Linked DNA regions of Tomitella gaofuii. The main gene of each other region encodes a partner of the protein of the gene in region 2 in a complex. Links are inferred from orthologs where the notes say so. Each region holds a gene or a part of one and is shown on either strand. Other genes may lie near its edges. The genes, in order: H4F70_RS12190 and H4F70_RS12720.

Region 1 (3,347 bases), 120 kb from region 2 along the record:
CGCGGGCCCGCCGCCGCACGGTGGCGGGCCCGCGGTCCCGTGCGCGCCGTTCCCGGCGCGCACGGGACCGGGGAGTGTCGCCGTCCGTGGCGCGCCGTCCCCCTCGCGGGGGCGGCGGTGGTAACGTCGGACCAGGTTCGGCCGGTTTCCGGCACGTGCCGCGTCCGAGTCCGGCGACAGCCGGCGCCGGACTCGCGGCGAACGGACCCGGAAGTTGTGGCCGCTCGATGACGAGTCGGCCTGGATACGCTACGAGCCGACGACAATTTCATCGACCCAGTACTGGCCACCAGCGCTGTCGCCGACCAGGCAGCCCGGCCGCACGGTCCCCGCGGGGAGCGGACGGCGGCGGTTGCCCGCCGGGGGGTGGAATCCCCACGGCGCGGCGGACACCGGCATTCCGGTTCGCCGGATCCACCCGTGTGCGTGCGGCTGGTCCTCGGTAGTGGCCGCCGGACGCGTTGCATCGCGCCGGGCACGGGCCGGGCATCCGCTGCCCACCGTGCCGGAATGCGCGCAGCACCGGCTCCGACGGCTTCGATCGACGACCTCCGCTCCGACCGCACCGGGTGCACGGGATCCGACGTACCGCATCCGGCACGCGGCGTCCGGCGGCGCAAGCGCAGCATCCTGTCCACCGCACGCACAGAGCCGGCGGGTGGGCACCACACGAGAAGAGAGTTCATGAGCGAAAACGATTACCTCGATGAAGGCGTGTACGAGGCGACCGCCGTCATCGACAACGGGTCCTTCGGCACCCGCACCATCCGCTTCGAGACGGGCCGGCTGGCCAAGCAGGCCGCCGGCTCGGTCGTGGCATACCTGGACGAGGAGACGATGCTGCTGTCGGCCACCACGGCCTCCAAGCAGCCCAAGGACAACCTCGACTTCTTCCCGCTCACCGTGGACGTCGAGGAGCGGATGTATGCCGCGGGCCGCATCCCCGGGTCGTTCTTCCGCCGCGAGGGCCGCCCGTCCACGGACGCGATCCTCACCTGCCGTCTGATCGACCGCCCGCTGCGCCCCACCTTCACCGAGGGCCTGCGCAACGAGATCCAGGTCGTCATCACGGTGATGAGCCTGAACCCGCAGGATCAGTACGACGTGGTCGCCATCAACGCGGCGTCCGCGTCGACGCAGATCGCGGGCCTGCCGTTCTCCGGCCCGGTGGGCGGCGTGCGCGTCGCGCTCGTCACCTCCGAGGCCAACCCGGCCGGACAGTGGGTCGCGTTCCCCACCGTCGAGCAGCTCGAGAACTCCGTGTTCAACATGGTGGTCGCGGGCCGCATCGTCACGCCCGCCAGCGGGTCCACCCCGGCGGACGTCGCCATCATGATGGTCGAGGCCGGCGCCAGCGACCACGCGATCAGCCAGATCGATGCGGGCGCCCAGGCCCCCAACGAGGCGGTCGTCGCCCAGGGGCTCGAGGCGGCCAAGCCGTTCATCGCCGAGCTGTGCCGCGCCCAGCAGGAGCTCGCGGCGTCGGCGGCCAAGCCCACCGGCGACTACCCGCTGTTCCCCGCCTACCAGGACGATGTCTTCGCGGCAGTGGAGGCCGCCGCGGCGGACAAGCTGTCGCAGGCGCTGACCATCGCCGGCAAGCAGGAGCGCGACGACCGCACCGACGAGATCAAGGCGGAGCTGCTCGAGGCCGTCGGCCCGCAGTTCGAGGGCCGCGAGAAGGAGATCGGCGCCGCGTTCCGGTCGCTCACCAAGCAGCTGGTGCGCCGCCGGATCATCACCGACCACTTCCGCATCGACGGCCGCGGCATCACCGACATCCGCTCGCTGTCCGCCGAGGTGGCCGTGGTGCCGCGGGCGCACGGCAGCGCGCTGTTCGAGCGCGGCGAGACGCAGATCATGGGCGTCACGACGCTGGACATGGTCAAAATGGCCCAACAGATCGACTCGCTGGGGCCGGAGAAGTCCAAGCGTTACATGCACCACTACAACTTCCCGCCGTACTCCACCGGTGAGACCGGACGCGTCGGTTCGCCCAAGCGCCGCGAGATCGGCCACGGCGCGCTCGCCGAGCGGGCGCTGATCCCGGTGCTGCCCAGCGTCGAGGAGTTCCCCTACGCCATCCGCCAGGTCTCCGAGGCGCTCGGGTCCAACGGGTCGACGTCCATGGGCTCGGTGTGCGCGTCCACGCTCGGCCTGTTCAACGCGGGCGTGCCGCTGAAGGCGCCGGTCGCGGGCATCGCGATGGGCCTGGTGTCCGACGAGGTGGACGGCGAGACCCGCTACGTGGCGCTCACCGACATCCTCGGCGCCGAGGACGCCTTCGGCGACATGGACTTCAAGGTCGCCGGCACCAAGGACTTCGTCACCGCCCTGCAGCTGGACACCAAGCTCGACGGCATCCCGTCGCAGGTGCTGGCGGGTGCGCTGACCCAGGCCAAGGACGCGCGCCTGACCATCCTGGACGTCATGGCCGAGGCCATCGACGGCCCGGACGAGATGAGCCCGTACGCGCCGCGCGTCACCACGGTCAAGGTCCCGGTGGACAAGATCGGCGAGGTGATCGGGCCCAAGGGCAAGATGATCAACTCGATCACCGAGGAGACCGGCGCCAACATCTCCATCGAGGACGACGGCACGGTGTACGTGGGCGCCGCGGACGGCCCGTCCGCGGAGGCGGCGATCGACAAGATCAACGCCATCGCCAACCCGCAGCTGCCCAAGGTGGGCGAGCGCTTCCTCGGCACGGTGGTGAAGACCACCGCGTTCGGCGCGTTCGTCTCGCTGCTGCCGGGGCGCGACGGCCTGGTGCACATCTCCAAGCTCGGCCAGGGCAAGCGCGTGAACAAGGTCGAGGACGTCGTGAACGTGGGCACCAAGATCCGCGTGGAGATCGCCGACATCGATAACCGCGGCAAGATCAGCCTCGTCCCCGTGGACGAGAACGACGCCGATCAGCCGGCCGACGCGGCAACGGCGGAGGCCTCCGCTGAGTAGCACGACGACAGACGCCCTGAGGGGCCTCCCAGGCGAAGACCGGGAGGCCCCTCAGGGCGTTCGGCGGACCGTCCTGCCGTCCGGCATGCGCGTGGTCACCGAGCGGTTGCCCGGCGTCCGCTCCGCGGCGGTGGGACTGTGGGTGGGGGTCGGCTCGCGCGACGAAGGGCCGGACGAGGCGGGCGCGGCCCACTTCCTCGAGCACCTGTTGTTCAAGCGGACGCCGACGCGCACCGCGCAGTCGGTCGCGGTGGAGATGGACGCCGTCGGCGGAGAGCTCAACGCGTTCACCACCAAGGAGTACACCTGCTTTTACGCCCACGTGCTGGACGAGGACGCCGCGCTGGCGATCGACGTCGTCGCCGACGTCGCGCTGCGCGGCGCCTGCG
Region 2 (3,298 bases):
GCGAGCTCCACGCTCCGGGCGTTGGCCTGCTGGCTCAGGTACGACACCCACCAGGAGCGGGCCGCGTCCGCAGGGGCGCCCGCATCCGCGGTGGCCGCGATGAGGTCGAGCGCGCCGGCGTTGACGAGGTCGCGCATCTCCTCCGCGGAGAGCCCCCACTGCTCCTGGATACGGGCCCGGCGCAGCCACGGCATCTCCGGCAGCGTGGCACGAAGCTCCTCGACCCACGCGGCGTCCGGGGCCACCGGCTGCAGATCCGGCTCCGGGAAGTAGCGGTAGTCCTCCGCCGTCTCCTTGCGGCGGCCCTGACGGGTGCTGCCGTCTGCCTCCTGGAAGTGGCGGGTCTCCTGCGTCACCTCGCCGCCGCCGGCGAGCACAGCGCCCTGGCGGCGCATCTCGTACCGCACCGCCACCTCGACCGACTTCAGCGAATTGACGTTCTTCGTCTCGGTACGCGTGCCGAACTCGGCCGCGCCCTTGTCCATCAGCGACACGTTGGCGTCGCAGCGCAACGAACCCTGGTCCATGCGCACGTCCGAGACTTCGAGCGCCTTGAGCAGGTCGCGCAGTGCCGTCACGTAGGCCCGGGCCACCTCGGGCGCCCGCTCGCCGGCACCGACGATGGGCTTGGTGACGATCTCCACCAGCGGCACACCGGCACGGTTGTAGTCGATGAGCGAATGGCTGGCCCCGTGGATGCGCCCGGTCTCGCCGCCGACGTGCGTGAGCTTGCCGGTGTCCTCCTCCATGTGGGCGCGCTCGATCTCCACGCGGAACGTCTCGCCGTCGTCGAGCACGACGTCCAGGTACCCCTCGGTGGCGATGGGCTCGTCGTACTGCGAGATCTGGTAGTTCTTCGGCTGGTCGGGGTAGAAGTAGTTCTTGCGCGCGAACCGGCCCCACGGCGTGATCGCGCAGTTCAGGGCCAGCCCGATGCGCACGGCCATCTCGACGGCCTTGTTGTTGACCACCGGCAGCGCCCCCGGCAACGCCAGACACACCGGACACACCTGGGTGTTCGGCGCGGCGCCGAACGCGGTGGGGCAACCGCAGAACATCTTGGTGGCGGTGCCCAGCTCCACGTGGACCTCCATGCCCAGGACCGGGTCGAAGCGTCCGATCACGTCGTCGTAGGACATGAGCTTGGCGGCGGTGGCTGCAGTCATGGCCCGAGTCTATTCACCTGGCGGCGCCCTCCGGCTACCGGGCGCGCCCACCCCCACGGCGCGCCCGCGCGCTCAGCCGAAGAAGACCCGCGCCTCCCGGTACAGCTCCAGCGGCACCGTCTTGAGCTCGCGTACCGCCTCCGCCAACGGGGTGAGCTCCATCCGCGTGCCCCTTACTGCCGCCATCGTCCCGAAGCGGCCTTCGTGCACCGCGCGCGCCGCGTGCGCGCCGAGGCGGCCGGCCAGCACCCGGTCGTACGAACTGGGCGTGCCGCCACGCTGGATGTAGCCGAGCACCGTGGTACGCACCTCCACGCCGGCCGCCCGCTCGATCAGCGGTGCCATCTGCGCTGCCACGCCGGTGAAGATCTCGTGGCCGTACTCGTCGACGCCTCCGTCGCGCAGCACCATCCCGCTGCCCTCACGCGGAACCGATCCCTCGGCGACGACGCCGATCACGTGCCGGTCGCCGCGTTCGAAGCGGGCCCGGATCAGCCCGCAGATCTCATCGATGTCGAACGGGTCCTCGGGGATGGTGATGATATGCGCTCCGGTGGCGATGCCCGAGCGCAGAGCGATCCACCCGGTGTGCCGGCCCATCACCTCGACGAGCATGACCCGCCGGTGCGATTCGGCGGTGGTGTGCAGGCGATCCATCGCCTCGGTGGCGATGGACACCGCGGTGTCGAACCCGAAGGTGTAGTCGGTGCCGCCGATGTCGTTGTCGATGGTCTTGGGCACGCCCACCACCGGGACGCCCTCGTCCGAGAGCCACAGGGCCGCCTTGAGCGTGCCCTCGCCGCCGATGGGGATCAGCGCGTCGATGCGGTTGCGCTCAAGGGTGGCGCGGATGTCGCCGAGCCCCGCCCGCAACCGTTCCGGATGCACCCGGGCCGTGCCCAGGATGGTGCCCCCACGCGGCAGGATGCGGTCGAGACGCTGGCCGCCGGACATCTCCCGGTGACTGTCGGTGAGCAGGCCGCGCCAGCCGTCGTGGAAGCCGACCACCGTCGACCCGTACTGGTCGAGCGCCGCCCGGGTGATGCCGCGGATCGCCGCGTTGAGGCCCGGACAGTCGCCGCCGCCGGTGAGGATTCCGATGCGCATGGCAGATGACCACCTCCCGCTTCCAGCCTGCCAGGCCGGCGGCCGCTGCGGGGCGCTCGTGCGCGCGGCTTCGCAGCGCTGCCGCTTCAATCCAGCGATCCGGGTACGTTTCCGCGCGGCGGGCGTGCCTGGATCGCTGGATCGGGCGCGGGTGCTCCTCCTGTCAGTTGAGCGAACCGAACAGGTTCCCCAAGCTCCCCGCCAACTGGCACACCGAACCGGTGCAGATCGTGTAAGAGATGGTCACCGACGGGGCCTCGTCCTCGCCGGCGAGAGTCATCGTGCCGCCCTCGGGGACCAGCGACGATCCGCCGCCACCGCCACCGGCGTGCCAGCCGTCGCTCACGGCACCGCCGCCGCCACCGCCGTACCAGCCGCCTCCGCCGCCCCCGGCCATGTTGAGGGCGCTGACCCATACGCCTGCACCGCCGTTGCCGAACTCCCCGTCGTGGCCACGATGCTCGCCCAAACCACCGCCTGTGCCAGGGGCGTCGACGCTGGCAGCGGTGCCCGCGCCATCACCCGAACCATCCTCGCCGGCGTTCCCGCCATCACGGTCGGTTCCGGCTCCGCCACCGCCCGCCGCGACGATGAGCCTGGAATCCAGGGCGTCGGATATCCGAACATCGGAAGCACCGCCCCCACGACCGTTGCCGTAGCCACCGCCGTTGAATCCGCCGTCGCTACCGTTGCCTCCGACAAGTACCCGGATATCCGCGCCTGACTGCACATCGACCGTCCCGTCGACCTTCGCGCCGAGGCCCCCTGGATTATTCGTGCTCTGCCCCTGTCCCCCGATCGCCGTCACGTCGAGCTCACTCACCCCGTCCGGCACGTGGAAGGTCTGCGCGGCTCCGGTGTAGTCGAACTCGCACACCACCCGCGTGGAGGCGAGCGGCGGCGTGTACGCGGTGCAGTTGCTCGGCAAGGGAGCCGCCCCGGCAGCCCCCGGCAATGCCACCGCCGCGGCCCCCGCGAGCGCCATCGTCGCGAACCCCACTCCCGTCTTCGCGGCCGTCCTGCCG

The links.
Region 1: H4F70_RS12720 (region 2) and H4F70_RS12190 share a complex: the UniProt entries of both Bacillus subtilis proteins name them as parts of the possible RNA degradosome complex. The link is inferred for Tomitella gaofuii from one-to-one orthologs.

Annotation. Positions count from the first base shown.
Region 1 is NZ_CP059900.1:2,619,542-2,622,888, reverse strand. The notes cover bases 290-3,321. They hold H4F70_RS12190 (polyribonucleotide nucleotidyltransferase), read left to right. Parts: upstream 290-684; coding sequence 685-2,958; downstream 2,959-3,321. Other genes in these bases: H4F70_RS12185 (M16 family metallopeptidase), read left to right, coding at 3,044-3,321. Also shown: more of H4F70_RS12185, read left to right, coding at 3,322-3,347. UniProt on the Bacillus subtilis protein: Involved in mRNA degradation. Catalyzes the phosphorolysis of single-stranded polyribonucleotides processively in the 3'- to 5'-direction. Necessary for competence development in Bacillus subtilis.
Region 2 is NZ_CP059900.1:2,739,420-2,742,717, forward strand. The notes cover bases 257-3,239. They hold H4F70_RS12720 (ATP-dependent 6-phosphofructokinase), read right to left. Parts: upstream 2,274-3,239; coding sequence 1,239-2,273; downstream 257-1,238. Other genes in these bases: gatB (Asp-tRNA(Asn)/Glu-tRNA(Gln) amidotransferase subunit GatB), read right to left, coding at 257-1,166; H4F70_RS12725 (glycine-rich protein), read right to left, coding at 2,437-3,239. In the rest of the region: more of gatB, read right to left, coding at 1-256; more of H4F70_RS12725, read right to left, coding at 3,240-3,298. UniProt on the Bacillus subtilis protein: Catalyzes the phosphorylation of D-fructose 6-phosphate to fructose 1,6-bisphosphate by ATP, the first committing step of glycolysis.